3 regions of the Acinetobacter seifertii genome follow, and region 2 is predicted to be linked to each of the others. Evidence: predicted binding sites of a transcription regulator. Region 2 holds the regulator's gene; each other region holds the start of a gene.
The links. Region 2 encodes PhoB, which activates phosphate uptake and scavenging genes when phosphate is short. Its sites were predicted from a motif close to TGTCATNAANCTGTCATAA; they were not measured.
Positions count from the first base shown of each region.

Region 1: I8T81_RS10300 (porin) is a predicted target of PhoB. The motif match lies at 1,753-1,771, and genes of this name have one in related genera.
Region 3: I8T81_RS06130 (NAD(+) kinase) is a predicted target of PhoB. The motif match lies at 1,650-1,668, and genes of this name have one in related genera.

Region 1 is NZ_CP065820.1:2,230,851-2,236,194, reverse strand. Features, by position in the region: gene I8T81_RS10305 (YidB family protein) at 1-441, shown strand, start outside; gene I8T81_RS10300 (porin) at 549-1,610, opposite strand; gene I8T81_RS10295 (HIT family protein) at 1,865-2,278, opposite strand; gene I8T81_RS10290 (YARHG domain-containing protein) at 2,297-2,566, opposite strand; partial or broken gene I8T81_RS19050 (hypothetical protein) at 2,830-3,073, shown strand; gene I8T81_RS10285 (hypothetical protein) at 3,202-3,402, shown strand; gene I8T81_RS10280 (hypothetical protein) at 3,904-4,128, shown strand; gene I8T81_RS10275 (cell envelope integrity protein TolA) at 4,307-4,681, shown strand; gene I8T81_RS10270 (class I SAM-dependent methyltransferase) at 4,861-5,344, shown strand, end outside.
Region 2 is NZ_CP065820.1:114,403-119,746, forward strand. Features, by position in the region: gene I8T81_RS00525 (alpha/beta fold hydrolase) at 1-68, shown strand, start outside; gene phoR (phosphate regulon sensor histidine kinase PhoR) at 135-1,493, opposite strand; gene phoB (phosphate regulon transcriptional regulator PhoB) at 1,503-2,213, opposite strand; gene I8T81_RS00540 (TetR/AcrR family transcriptional regulator) at 2,469-3,140, opposite strand; gene I8T81_RS00545 (SDR family NAD(P)-dependent oxidoreductase) at 3,337-4,170, shown strand; gene I8T81_RS00550 (MATE family efflux transporter) at 4,227-5,344, opposite strand, start outside.
Region 3 is NZ_CP065820.1:1,301,788-1,307,131, forward strand. Features, by position in the region: gene mrcB (penicillin-binding protein 1B) at 1-1,603, opposite strand, end outside; gene I8T81_RS06130 (NAD(+) kinase) at 1,789-2,697, shown strand; gene I8T81_RS06135 (YeaC family protein) at 2,694-2,966, shown strand; gene I8T81_RS06140 (glycosyl transferase family protein) at 3,169-4,182, opposite strand; gene I8T81_RS06145 (dicarboxylate/amino acid:cation symporter) at 4,682-5,344, shown strand, end outside.

The sequences.
Region 1 (5,344 bases), 2.0 Mb from region 2:
CTAGGTGGTGTATTAGGTTCGGTATTGGGACAAGTGACAGGCAACAACAATGCACCTCAAACAGGTGGTGGCGTACAAAGTTTATTAATTGCGGTTGTACCTTTAATTTTAGGTTGGGTTCAACAACAAGGTGGATTACAAGCAGCTTTAGAAAAGTTAAAAGGCGCTGGCTTAGGTAGCCAAGTTCAAAGTTGGGTTGACCCAAATCAAACTAATAGTGAAGTTCCTACCCAGCAATTACAAAGCCTATTTAACCCAGCAGATATTGAGCAAGTTGCCCAGCAGGCTCAAGCGCCAAAAGAACAAGTTTATGGTGCGATCGCATCTGTGTTACCTCAGGTTATTGACTCTTTAACACCTCAGGGTGACAGTACAGATCATCAAGAAGCGAATCAAGACATTCAACATGTGATGAATCTGGTAAGTGGTTTCTTAAAATAAGAGATATACTTTAAAAAAAGCCGATCATTTTTATATCGGCTTTTTTAGTACCTACTAAAAAATAAAAGGGCGTAAGCCCTTTTATTTTATGCAAGATGGTTAATAACTTAGAAGTTATATTCCATACCAGCACCTACAACAGTACGTTTGTCGTCTTGAGCAAGCCAGTCACGTTTTTGTTGAGCAACAATACCGTAGAAACGTGCTTGTTTATTGATTTTGTAGTCTAAGCCTACGCCATATTGATCAATTTTACGGTCTTGTTGACCATCTACAGAAGCTTTAGATGATTGGTATTGTCCTTTTACAACAAAAGGTGTTTCACCAATTTTGTAAGTTATAGCACCAACCCATGCATCTTCTTGTAAGCCTTTATATTTAGTCAACTCATCAGTTGGTTCAGCATGTTGCCATAAACCACCCAACACAAGACCAGTTGCACCAAGCTTGCTAAAATCGTAAGAACCAGTTACACGGTAAGCATCAGAGAAAATATTGCTAAGGCCATAAGCATTGTATTTACCTTGTACGCTGTAGTTAGCAGCAGCAGCCAATGCTAAACCAATGTCTTTATTTTCGTAGCCGAGAGAGCCTGAAACTGAGTCACCAAAACCATTACGTTTGTCATCGTTACCAGATGCGCCTGGAGTTGGATCAGCAGGCGTTTCACCTTGTTGGAACATTACGTTGAATGTTACACCAGCAAGAAGTTTAGGATCAGATTCAAAACCAATAACGTTATTTAGACGTTCTTCACCATACATTGTGTTGGTAATATCTAAAATAGTGTGGTCGTTATAGATGTCTTGGTAGTTACCAGCGGCATTTTTGAAGTAAGAGTCAAATTTACCAACTTTCAATGTACCAACATTATTTGATTTAATACCGATATAACGGTTACGTTGACCAAGATCTGTACCATCACCATCAGCATTAATTTGCCATTCAGCTAAATAAACTGCTGACAAGTTATCAGTCAATTTCTCTTCGCCTTTTACCCCAATACGAGACGCGTTAGAGTTAACTTCGGTAACGTCACTTTTACCATCGAAATTTTTGTTGTCAACTTGGTCAATGGTAACATTGAGTTTACCGTACAAAGTTGGCGCTGCTTGCACCGCGTTTACGCTTAGAGTTGCAACTGCGGCAGCGAGAAGCAATTTCTTCATTGAGATTTCTCCAAAAGGTATTTTTAAATGGCGTATGCCTAGCTAACTTTTATTTTGTAGTTGGCTTATGTACAAAAAGTTACAGAAGCTCACCAACTTGCTAAGAAGTATCTGTAAACTTTGTGACAGTGGAGTGAAGAAGAAATGACAGTTTTATGACAAATAAGAATTAGAAATACTTTATTTTATTTTGATTTTATTACACTTTTTAAATAAAAAAAGCGGAGCCTAAGCTCCGCTTTTAACTCTTTAAATCAAAGAGCTGCTTTAATTTTTTCGGCTAAAGCCTTGATTTTATCTTGATCTCCTAATTGCGCAGCATGTTTACCAAGCTGGTGAACATTTGTTGGAATTAGGTGAAAGTGAACGTGAGGGACAGTTTGTCCAGCAGCGGCGCCAGATAATTGCATGAGAACAATACCATCTAGGTTTAGTGCTGTTTCCATTGCTTTCGCAATCTTTTGCACAATCTGGATGGTGTAAGCTGCTGCCTCAGGGGGTAAATCAAGTAAAGTTACTGCAGGAGTTTTTGGAATAACTAATGCATGACCATCGGCTTGGGGCATAATATCCATAAAAGCTAGAACTTGATCATCTTCATAGAGTTTTATCGCTGGAAGTTCACCACGTAAAATTTTTGCGAAGATATTTTGATCATCATATGCCATGAATTATTCCTTTAAGTACTATTTACACTTCAATTCTTTTTGACGTTCTTTAATTGCGTCTAGACGTTGCTGCTCTTTATCAGAGAATTTTGGCTTAGTCGTATGACAGTTTTCATTACCATATTTTTCTTTAGCATCTTGGTCTTTAAAGCAAAAGCCTTTTGATGCATAAATCAAATTGTAATCATCTTGCAATTTTTGACATTCTTGCTCAGGTGTTGCAGCTTGAGCACTGAAGCCGGCAAGAGATACCATTCCAGTGAATACTGCAACCAATAATTTATTCATGAGCTTTTCCTCAGTTAAGGTATGAACCTGTACTCAATATAAGGTTTATTCCCAATATTTCAATGACTATTAATTACTCAAGTGTTATTAAAAATCATGTTTTATCTTATAATACAAAAAAGCTTTACATATCAATATCTTTTTTAAAATTTAAATTAAATCAATTGGTTATATTTTATTTTGGATTAAATAATAAAAATATATACATAATAAATATTTAAAACGATTATTAAAATTTCATAGTGATGAATTAAATACGCTATATGAGTAACATCGGTTCTTGTTTATGTAATCAAGAAAATTTCTATATTTCTTTAAATGAAAACTATTTATTACTATCATTGCAGTTTATGGCTAAAACAAACGGGTACAGGAGCGAATGCGGGACTTTGGTCGAAGAAAGCTTTCTGTATAAAGTCAAAACATGAATGGGTCGTATTAACGAAGGCTCATAAAAGTTTCGGCCCTTTGCCTGTTATTGAGGAATTCTTAAAGTACTTCGAATAACATCTTTTTAGTTTTATATCTTTTAATATTTCTTAAGTGTTTGTTACATAAATGATGTGTGTTCACTGTTGAATATATCCGGTATTTAATTGAGCATGAGATGACATAACTTAAAAAGGATGAATCACATGATAGATGAAGAAAAGCCTTTAAACTTTGAAGATGATGAAGAGCCTCTTGATTTTGAAGATGAAGAATTTATAGACGATAAAAAAGAGGATGAAATGTATAACTCGATCACTAAGGATGGATCTAGTGTTGATCCTGCCGATGACGGAACAAGACATATTCGCCCTGAAGATGGTGATCCGATAGAACTTGATGAGTAAAAACATCAATTTAAATAATATTATTCTTTTTAATATTTAAGTATAAGTGTAATATCCGATCGCTGTTACAAACAGCAAAAGTCCTGAATGATCAGCGCAAAAAATCAAAAGGGTAGAGCCTGCTTACAAAGCGGGCTTTTTATTTTTTGTATAACTTTAAACTGAAAAGTTGGCTGAATGAGAAGAAAATATTCTTGTTTTTAAATTAATGAAATATGCATAAAAATAACAGCTTACAGCTAAATACTCCACTTATTTATAGTGAGCATTTAAAAGGAGCACGAACGTAAATAATAAAAATAAAAAAAGTAGAAAAGCCATAAGTTAAAGCATATCATTAAATTATTTAGGTATTTTACACAATTTAACATTTTATGCAAATTGGTTTGCATTTTATTAAGATTTGTTAAAATTCGATCAAAGTATGATCGTTTTAAATATATGACAATTTTTGTTTAATTTGATAGATTGTTTTGTTTTTTACAACAATGGGTAAGCTGTATGGAAAAATTGTTATTCGCTTTTGCTGTGGTACTGACGCTGAATGGTTGTGCATCACTCACCCATAAAGCTGATGAAAATTATGTTAGCAAGTCACCAGTTACTCCGGTGAATACCGCATTTAATGGAACGAAAGTACCTGAGCATGGAATTTTTACTGAGCAAGATATTGCTAACATGCCTGAACATTCAAATATCAATTCATGTTATGAGGTAGCATTTTAATAAGTGAACAAAATTTGAAATTGAATAGTTAAACTAAATAAACTGTTCAATTAGCTGAAATATTAAATTTACTAGCATTACTATTTAGTAAAAGCTGCTAAGTATAAAACCACCAGTTTTGTGGTTTTTAAAAAGATAAAATGTTAAATTTTAATCATTGAAAAAATTGGTTTTATAAATGAAAAGTATCATTATTTTTACTTCTATATTTTTATTATGCGGGTGCGCAATTAATACTAAGTCATTATCATCACCAAAAAGTAATGATGATAAAACGATATTAGAAGCTGAAAAATATAAGCAACAATATCAGAAAAAAATCTTTCGAACTTGGGATGTCCCGTCATCTTCATCTGGTATGAGTGCTAGTGTTAAAGTTTTTTTAACTGACACAGGTCAAATTGAGCAAATTATTTTTCTTGATAAAGAAGATCCAAAGTTTAAATCAAGTATTGAAAAAGCTATATGGCGTTCAAGTCCATTTAATTTACCTAATAATCCTGAGGTTCGTAAGCAAGCTAGAAAATTCAATATAAAATTTATATCTAAGTAAATTTTTCAATATGAACTTGTTCTTTACTTCAAGAAACTACCAGCAGGTGGTTTCTTTGTTTTTATAGGGAATTTTACGATTTATTGATAACTTTAGGTTATTAATTATTTAAAAACTAATCATTATTTTTTATCAGCTTTTTCTTCTATGTTTAGTTTATCGAAAAAGAGGAATAAGCCATGTTGAATCAACATGAGATTAATTTAAAGCAGTACCACAATAAATCTTTAAGTTATTTGAATAGCACCGCTCATTCTGAAGGGGTTGAATTTGATAAATTTATTAAAGAAATTGAGAAATACCCAAATGCGGTTGTTTTAGATTTAGGTTGTGGTGGTGGTCATGTGGCTTATAACGTTGCTCATCATGCTGATCTGGTTTTTGCTTATGATTTATCTCATGAAATGCTCGATACTGTTTCAAAAGCTGCCAATGACCGAAAAATAAAGAATATCTTTGTACAACAAGGTATAGCTGAAGATATGCCTTTTACAGATGAACAGTTTGATGTAGTCATTAGTCGATATTCTGCTCATCACTGGCAACATGTACCAACGGCCATGAAAGAAATAAACCGGGTTTTAAAACCTAATGGTACCGTTATTTTTGTTGATATTGTTAGTTCAAGTTTTCCCATATTAGATACCTTTTTGCAAACTATAG
Region 2 (5,344 bases):
TCGCTACCAACTTCTTAAACGTTATAGAGAAAAATCAGATCAAGTCGTATTGCTCGACTTCTAAATAGACAGAGTGTGATTTTCACAAAAAAGCCGACTTTCATGAGTCGGCTTTTTATATGTGAGGGGTAATTTTAGGTCATGTTATATAGTCTTTCTTTTGGAAAAACTGCGGTAAATGTTGACCCTTCATTTTCTTTAGATTGCACGTCTAAATAAGCGCCGTGTTGCATCAGCACGTGTTTTACAATCGCCAAACCTAAACCCGTTCCACCTGTTTGACGACTACGGTCGCTGTCTACACGGTAAAAGCGCTCAGTCAGCCGCGGCAAATGTTTTGGGTTAATTCCGATGCCCGTGTCTTGTACGCTAAAGTAAGCATGTTCACCATCGTCGTGCCAACCAATGGTAATCGTTCCACCTTTTGGTGTGTACTTAATGGCATTGGTAATTAAGTTACTAAACGCACTGGCAATTTCCATGTCGGAACCAATGAGGTCACAGTGACTATCAATATGTAAATTGAGCGTGTGTCCATAATCGGCATTGTAAGCCTGAGCATCATCAAAGAGTTGATTCATTAAACTCGGCATTTCAATAATCTGATTTTTTGCAATTTTTTTGTTGTTTTCTAAATTCGATAACAGCAATAAATCATTCACTAACGCATTCATACGTTTGGTTTGTGATTGCATTTGATCAAATGCACGTTTCCAGCGTGGGCTAATATCTTCTTGGTCGGTAAATGTTTCGATATAGCCGCTCAGTACAGTTAATGGAGTACGTAGTTCATGCGAAATATTGTCGACGAAGTCTTTACGCATTTGCTCAAGGTTATGCATACGAGTCACGTCATAAGCGACAAGTAAGCGGCTTTCACCACCAAACCGTGTGAGTTTGACTTGCACATAACGATCATCATCAAAGTTGGAATGTAGCTTAATGCCGTCAGGTGCCTGATCAATGTTGTTAAAATATTCAATAAAAGTAGGCTGGCGCAAAATCGTTAATAAGTTGCGACCACGGTCGAGTGGGCTAATACCCAATAAACGCTCTGCGGCAGGGTTCCACCATTCAATTTGATGTTGATCATCAATGAGTACAACGGCTTCAGCTAGCGCAACTAAAGAGGATTGAGCGCGGTCAATCAGCCCAACCATTTCGGCCTGAACAATTCGTTCCTGACGCTGAGCACGATACACATTAAACAATAATGCCCCCCAAATTCCACTTAAGTTGGGAGGAACATCGTAAGGATTATTGGCAATCCAATCATTGACCAAATATAAAGAACGTAACTGGAGTGCAAAAAACACCACGAAGGCGATAAAAATACAGCTCCAGAAATACCCAACCCCTAAACCGACTAAACCCGCAATAATCAGGAAAAATAATAAAAGCCGTAAATCTTGTTTAGCAAACGTCCATAAACTACTGTAACGAGAAAGTTTTTGTTCACGTACCTGTTCAGGGACGGGGTAGGGTTCATACATAAATTTTGGTTAACCTGCGGCTAAATCTGCACGTGTTGAGAAACGATAACCTGTACCACGTACTGTCTGAACAAATCGGTCAACACCAAAAGGTTCTAGGACTTTACGTAAACGACGAATATGTACATCGATGGTACGATCTTCGATGTATACATTACCGCCCCATACCTGATCGAGCAACTGTGCACGTGTATATGCACGCTCTGGATGGGTCATAAAAAATGCAAGCAAGCGATATTCAGTTGGTCCCATATCTAAAATGCTGTTGCCAAAGCTTACACGCTGGCTTACAGGATCAAGAATTAAACCATTGGCATCAATTGTTTTTTCACCGCTTAATGCATTTGCACGACGTAGAACTGCTTTAATACGAGAAACCAGTTCACGTGTTGAAAATGGCTTAGTCATATAGTCGTCTGCACCAGCATCTAGACCTTGTACTTTGTGGTCTTCTTCTCCGCGAGCGGTGAGCATAATGACTGGAATTTCTGCTAAGTTTTCATCGCGTTTTAAGCGGCGGCATAAGTCGACACCACTCACCCCTCCAGGTAACATCCAATCGAGCAAGATAAGCGCCGGACGTTGGTCGACGATAATTTGATGAGCCTGTTTAGCATCTTCAGCCTGTAAACATTGAAAGCCTGCCATGTCCAAAGAAGTATGGATCATTTCACGAATAGGAAGCTCATCATCGACAATTAAAATGTAGTCATCTTTCACAGCGTAATACCTTGTAGATTTTAACGGTGAACCGTTTTGTAGTTATGACAGGCTTATTACAAAGATTAATTATGACAATTTCATTGCAGAAAAGTCTATAAAATCGAATTTAGCAATAATTTGTGACAAAAATACGGCAAGCACATGACCGAATGATGACAGGAAAACATAAATTTTCTTAAAATCATTCAAGGTGTTACCAGTTTGCTTTCCTATAGGTTTCTTAGGTCAAAGTCGTGTCAAAAAACTTTAATATTATTTTGAAACTTGTGCCAATAAAGATAAGAAAACAATACGGCAAGCTGTCAAAACTTGCTCCAGAGACTGCTCAAAGCCTCCCATCACCCAGCGAATCGCAATTTGTGTCACGTATCCGTTTAAGCCAGTTGCGATTAAAGATAGCTCATTTTCCTTATGCTGTATTTGCGGCATGGTCAGCATAACGAACGCTTGGATCATACGGTCAAACTGAGCAAGGGTTTCCTGAATGGTGGCCTGATTATGTAATTCCTGAACCAGAACTGCGTCAACATAGACAATACGGGCTAAACGAGGATCTTCTTTTAAGGTGGTCAGCAGTGCTCTTAAGCCTGCATCGACCATTTTTTCTGGATCGGGTGCCGCCTTAATCACAGCTTGCATTAAGTTTTGCTGTAACTCTTCAATCATTTTTAAAAAGATGGTCTGGAATAAGTCCTCACTCTTTTTAAAAGATTCATAAAAATAGCGTTCGGTGAGTTTTGCTTCTTGGCAGACATCCTTTACCGTCACTGAAAAAAAGCCAAGGGTTCCATAAGTCGCAATACCCGCTTCAATGAGTTTTTCACGGCGTGCTTCTTTACGCTCAGAAAGAGATAACCCTTTGAACTGACGTTCTTTACTCACAGTTTTTGTTTTCTTTTTACTGGTTGAGTCGTTTGTCGCCATAAATAAATGGTTTCCTGATTTATCGGTTTTTCGGCAAATATGAGGCCTATGATAAAGCGGTCAGCAGAATTGTGCCAATCTATCTGAAATTACAGTGTACTATATTGACAATGATTATTGTCAAAATTATATTAAAAGAGTCTAAAATGCACATGCAATGAACCGGTTGTGCAAATCGAAAAACAAAGGATGGACAATGAAAAATTTTAAAAACAAAGTCGCTGCAATCACGGGCGCAGGTTCTGGCATTGGGCAACAATTAGCAATTCTCTTGGCGAAACAAGGCTGCCATCTTTCGTTAAGTGACATTAATGAAAAGGGTTTAGAGAAAACTGTTGAGCTATTAAAACCCTACAGTAATATTACTGTAACAACCAAAAAGTTAGACGTTTCTGACCGCGAAGCAGTAAAGCAGTGGGCACAGGAAACCGTGCAAGATCATGGCTCTGTTAATCTCATTTTTAACAATGCTGGGGTTGCTTTAGGTTCAACTGTAGAAGGCGCAACCTACGAAGATTTAGAGTGGATTGTTGGAATTAACTTTTGGGGCGTGGTTTACGGGACCAAAGAATTTTTACCATTTATTAAGCAAACTCAAGATGGTCACATTATCAATATTTCCAGCTTATTCGGTTTAACAGCTCAGCCAACTCAGTCTGGTTATAACGCGACTAAATTTGCTGTGCGTGGTTTTACCGAATCGTTACGTCAAGAGTTAGATATTGAAAAAAGTGGCGTGAGTTCTTTGTGCGTACATCCGGGCGGTATTCGTACCAACATTGCGAAAGCTGCAAAAATGAGCGATAGCTTGAACACTTTGGGTATGGATCCGACAAAATCGATTCAAAATTTTGACAAGTTATTGCGTACCCCACCAGAAGAAGCGGCTCGTCAAATTTTGGATGCAGTTTTGAAAAATAAGCGTCGTTTACTCATTGGTAGTGATGCAAAAATTCTGGATGCATTCCAACGTTTATTCCCGACAGGGTACCAACGTGCTTCAACCATTGTGACCAAATTAATGAAATAACTTTTAATGTAAAAAAGCCATCATTTGATGGCTTTTTTTATAAGGCTTAATGCATTCTAAATAAGAACTTTGATCTTCTTTTTCTTCCAAATAAACTGATAATACAAGCCTTGAACAATACAGAGGCTGACAAATGCCAAGGCATAAGCAAACCAAATCCCTTTAAGTCCCCACATTGAGCTAAACCAGTAAGCACATGGAATTTCAATAAATAAAATAGCCGATATGTTTAATAGCATTGGGGCTGTTACGGTACCACTAGCACGCATGATGGATGCAAAAATGGCACCTGCACCAAAGAACAAAATTGCCCAAAGTACAATAAATAAAAGTTGCTGCCCTAACACCACCACAGTTGGGTCGGTAATGAATAAAGCCATTAAATATTTTGAAAATAGATAGCCCAGTGCGATTAGGGTACCTGTAAATAAAAAGTTCATACCTAGAGCCGTGCGGGTAACACGTGCAAGTAGGTCTGATTTACCTGCACCAATGGCTTGTGCTGCAAAAATTGAAGCTGCAATTGAGATTGATAAAGCAGGAAACTGAATATAGTTGAGTACTTGGTTCACAGCACCATATGCAGCTGTCGCATGAGCGCCAAAACGGTTGACTAAACCTACAATCACGAGTCCTGCCATAGAGGTGGTAATCATTTGAATACCAGTTGGCACACCTAGGCGCAAAATGATTTTGCTTAAGTCTGGGTTATGACGAATATGCTGCAAAAGTTGGCGGTTCGGTCGAAGCGGATGCTTTTTCTTGTTTAGGTAAATTGCCAGAAAAATTAGAATCGCAATATAACTAATAATAGACGCTATAGCCGGTGCAATAATACCGAGAGCAGGAAAACCAAAATAACCCTTAAGCAATATAGGGGTAATAATTACGCCAATTACACTAGTTAAAGCAAGTGCCAGTAAAGGTGTCGTACTGTCACCTACACCGCGTAAAATAGAGGTATAGATAATATAGACAAAGAGAAGTGGACTACCTGCCAACATCCACTGCACATAAGGCAACGAGAGATGCATGACCTTTGGGTCGGTGCCTAAAATCTCTAAAATATCATGGGCAAAAAACACACCAATAATTGCGGTAATGATACCGCCAATAATGGTCATAAACAGAGTAGACCCTACGACACTTTGAACTTTTTCTATATCCTGCGCAC
Region 3 (5,344 bases), 1.2 Mb from region 2:
AGTTGTTGGTAAATGTAGATAACCCAAATTCTTGACCTAAACGCACAGCAGAAAGGTTATAAGAGTTCGCTAAGGCTTCACTTAAACTTACAACGCCATGACCACCGCCACTATAGTTTTTCGGTGTCCAGCTTTTACCACCATCTACAGGAATGCTAATTGGTGCATCTTCGATCTTGCTTGCCCAGTTATAACGTCCAGACTCCATTGCACTTAAATAAATCACTGGCTTCAATAGGGAACCGACTTGACGTTTTGCATCTAGAGTACGGTTGAATCCAGTAAAGTCTTGAGTCGAACCGACAGCTGCAATCAATTCACCGTTTTCTGGATGTGCTATGAGCACAGCACCTTGCAAGTTTTTCAAACGAGCAGGGTTGCTTTGACTAAGACGTTCTACAGATGCTTTAAATGCATCTTGAACTTGAGTTTGAGCAATTGGGTCCAAGGTCGTAAAAATACGTAGTCCTTGATTTGTTAAATCACTCTCTTGATATTCGGTACGTAACTGACGACGTACAATATCTAAAAAGTCAGGGAATTTTGCAGGGCCTAGGCTTGGTTTATTTAGAATACCTAAAGGACGTGCAATTTCAGTTTCATATTCTGCTTGAGTTAAATAACCCATTACACGCATGTTGTTTAATACTGTATCGCGACGATTTTTTGCTCCTTCAGGGTTTTTCCAAGGGTTATATAACGATGGCCCCTGAACTAAACCGACTAAATAAGCTTGTTGTGCGACATTGAGTTCACGAAGTGGTAAACCAAAGTAAAATTGTGAAGCTAAGCCATAACCATTGATTGAATAGTTACCATTTTGGCCTAAATTTACTTCGTTTAAATAAGCTTCTAAAATTTCATCTTTGCTGTAATGCAACTCAATAAGTAAAGCCATTAATGCTTCATTCACTTTACGTTTTAAGGTGCGTTCAGGTGTTAAATAGAAGTTTTTAACTAACTGTTGTGTGAGTGTTGAACCACCTTGGCGACGTCCTCCAGTGACATTACTCACCAAAGCACGTGCTGTACCACGAATCGAGATACCGTGGTGGTGATAGAAGTTGCGGTCTTCGGTAGAAATTAAAGCTTCAATCAGTGGTTTAGGAACACTATTAAGTTTAATCAGGACACGGTCTTCATTATGCTGGGTATAAATGCCCCCAATGAGTAAAGGTTCTAAACGGGCCACACCTGTTGATGATGGTTTTGTACTACGTACATCTGCGACCTGATCGTTTGCAAAGCTGAGCTCTAAAACCTGTTCAGGTTCTACGCTATCACCATAGTCGAAACCACGTGTATGCACATACATGTTGCTACCTTGAGCAACAAAGGTTCCTGACTTGTCATAATTACTTGAAGTTTTGTAACCTAATAATTTTAATTCTTGAGTGAAATTGGCTTGGGTAATGGGTGCATTATTATAAATTTCCAAAGGCCGAGCAAACACTTTGGCCGGAATGTCCCAGCGCTGTCCTTCAAATTTTTCACGAATAATATTATCTAAACGAATCAGATAGATACTAAGAGCAATAAAAGCACCAATCACCAAAATTGAAAAAATTAGCGCGAAGAAACCGATACCACGTTCAAACTTCATATAAATGAGATAAAACCCTAAACAATACGCTAATGATGCGATAGCTTGTCATCAATTTGCAATGATAAAACTGTGAATAAATTGAAAACTTAGATTGAATTTTACTGCATCTTGTTGTTATGTTTTTTTAAATTAATCAGGATAATGTTATGATAGCGTAGAATCGCAGCGGAGCTTACTCATTCGTGCAAATTTCACATAAGTCCTTCAGAAACGTCGGGTTAATTGGTCGACCGGATAAATCATCAGTTGTAGAAACACTATGTTTAATTCATGACCATTTGCTAAGTTTAGGCCTAAACCCCATTTTTGATCAGGAAACTGCCGAATTAGTGCCCTATGATCATGCGCAAGTTGTTAGTCGTCACTTATTAGGTGAAGTCGCTGATCTGGTCATTGTAGTAGGTGGAGATGGTTCTTTGCTTCATGCAGCCAGAGCTTTAGTTCGCTACAATACACCTGTTATTGGCATTAACCGTGGGCGTTTAGGATTTTTAACTGATATTAAGCCTGCGGAAGCTATTTTTAAACTTGATCAGGTATTACAAGGTCATTTTCAACTTGATCGCCGTTTCTTGCTTGAAATGGAAGTACGTACTAATGGTGAAGTCATTTACGACGCAATTGCTTTAAATGATGTCGTACTACACTCAGGTAAGTCGGTACATATGATCGACTTTGAACTTAATATTGATGGTCAATATGTTTACCGTCAGCATAGTGATGGTTTAATTGTTTCGACACCAACAGGATCAACTGCTTATGCATTATCAGGTGGTGGCCCAATTTTACATCCAAGTATGGATGCGATTGCATTAGTCCCTATGCACCCCCATACATTATCTTCACGCCCAATCGTAGTTGGTGGGCAAAGTGAAATTAAAATTGTCATTCGCGAAAACCGGGTATTACCGATGGTGAGTGCAGACGGACAGCACAGTGTATCGCTCAATGTCGGTGATAGTTTGCACATCCGCAAACATCCATTTAAATTAAGTTTATTACACCCACCAGGTTATGATTTCTATATGGCTTGTCGTACCAAACTGGGTTGGAACCAAGATTTTGAATCTTTTCAAAGAGATGAATCATGAATATTGAACAAATGCTATCTGTTTTAAACCCTGAAATTGTCGAGCGTTTAAAAACAGCCGTAGAGATCGGTAAATGGCCAAATGGTGTTGTTTTGACAAAAGAACAGCGCGAAACATGTATGCAAGCTGTGATTGCTTGGGAGTTAAAGAACTTACCGGAAGATCAGCGTAGTGGTTATATTGACCGCGGAACGAAAGAAGAGGGTGAAGAGTGTGATGATGATCATCACAAGCATGAGCCTGAATTTAAACCGATTCGTTTTGTTTAAAACTCAATCAGACAGAAAAAATTATTTTTGGTTATTCCATACAGCCTTATATAGCATGTTTTTCATAACTTATAGCATATAGGCTTTTATTACTTTTGAAGGATCAAAAGTAACCAAAAATCCTCTGTATCACTGACGATACTTCCTGTATCGCAGTGATACGGTCGACATCCATGTCGACCTTCACGATAGCATCTGTTAACTACGAATTAAGATTGCTTAAATTTCGTGTTTCCCATAGCACTTTTGCTTTTTGCATCGCTTCTTCAAAGCTAGCAACAACGCCCATCGTATATAACGCAATACCCATGGTTTCTGTTACTGCCATTTCACCATATTCATGATGCTGCTGACCAAGCCAGACCGCTTTAAACGTTGCTAAATCTAACTCTTCTTCAATTGGGCTACGTTCAGGCGTAAGCTTTGGCAACTCATGTTCATAGAGCTCACCATTTTTAATACCACAAATGAGAGTTTTAGCATCGGGGTTTCGCTCAAATTCACCGCCTTCACCTTTAATGACTGCACTATTTTGATAGCGTAAGCGAAGCGCACTATGCTGATGAGAGGTTCTATACGCTGGATGGAATATCGCTTGTAAGGTGGCTTTCGCATTAAATGGGTTAATGAGACGAGCCAAAGTATGAATAGGTGAGCGTAAGCCCATCACATTTCTCAAAGAAATTAAATCGCTTAAAACAGGTGAAATTACATCTAATGGTAAGTAAGCAAAATTCTGTTCGGCTAATTGTGTGCGGACTTCTTGTTCAGAATGGCAAATTTTATAATCTAAATATTCCAAAACTTGTTCGGTATAGACTCGGTTAATCGTATGCCCAGAAGCGCCATGCATGACGATTTTATAGCCGTGATGCGCAAGTGTCAGGGCAGCTAGTAAAAACCAAGGATAATGTTTACGTTTGCCTGCATACGATGACCAGTCTAGGTCAACGTCTAAAGGTTGAAAATTAAGTTGGTCTTTTGTGGCTTGTACAAAGCCCGCAAGCTCATCAATGGACTCTTCTTTAACACGTAGTAGCATTAAAAAAGCACCCAACTGAACATCAAGAACTTCGCCTTTTAAAATCATGGTAAATGCTTGATAGGCTTCTTCGAAAGTCAGTGATCGAGATCCGGTTTTCCCCTTACCTAAAATACGGACATATTGCGCAAAGGGATGTTCAGCATCTTTATAGATATTACGTTTAGTATTCATGGCAGTTCAAAACAGTAAAAATAAGGGGTATGCAGCTCAAAATGAAATGTCTGCAAGTGCTTATCAATATGACATAAAAATCTGCTGAAAAAATATCAAAAGTGTTTGTCATACTAAAGTCTTAAGGCCGCATGGGTGTTTTTTATACGTATTAGCCAAAAATTTAACCGAATCGTGATTTAATTCGAGTAAACTTTCATGTGCTTTTTTGAGCACTCATATCATAATTTTCTGTGATTCTCCTATATCTTCAGCTTTTTATTGAAAAAGTAAGAGGTTATTTCTGGCTACTCAAAGTGGTTGGAAACTTCAGGTATTCTCCTGTTTTAGAAAACAGCTTTTTTGTTTTCGTTGAGGTAATAGGAAGGTTTTTTGTTATTAAAAAACCGTTTCCCTTTTGCGGTGTTCATGTGAAAGGTTAGGGCTGTGTATTCGTAAAGAATAGACGTTTCATTTTGATATTTCCAACGGACTTGGAAATATAGATTGAAGTAAAGTTATGGCTAAAAAACCGATTTATAAATCACTTTATTTTCAGGTGATTATTGCGATTATTGCGGGTGTTTTGGTAGGGCATTTCTCTCCAAGCACAACGCAAATAGTGAATGGTGTTGAACATCATATTCCAGGTTTAGGTGAGCAACTCAAGCCATTAGGTGATGCTTTTATTCGTTTGATTAAAATGATCATCGCACCTGTTATTTTCTGTACAGTGGTGAGTGGTATCGCTGGTATGGAAAGCATGAAGTCAGTTGGTAAAACTGGCGGTGTTGCATTGTTATACTTCGAGATCGTTTCAACAATCGCACTTTTGATTGGCCTTGTGGTGATTAACATTGCAAAGCCAGGTGTAGGAATGAATATTGATCCTACAACCCTAGACACTTCAGGTATCCAAAAATACGTTACTTCTGGTGAGTCACAATCTACCGTTGATTTCTTAATGCACATTATTCCTGACACGGTTGTAGGTGCATTTGCAAATGGTGAAATCTTACAGGTCCTTCTTTTTGCAATTCTATTTGGCTTTGCACTTCATAAGTTAGGTGATGCAGGACGTCCAGTTTTAAAGTTAATTGATCAAATTGCACATGTATTTTTTAACATTGTAAATATGATCATGAAGCTTGCTCCATTGGGTGCATTTGGAGCAATGGCATTT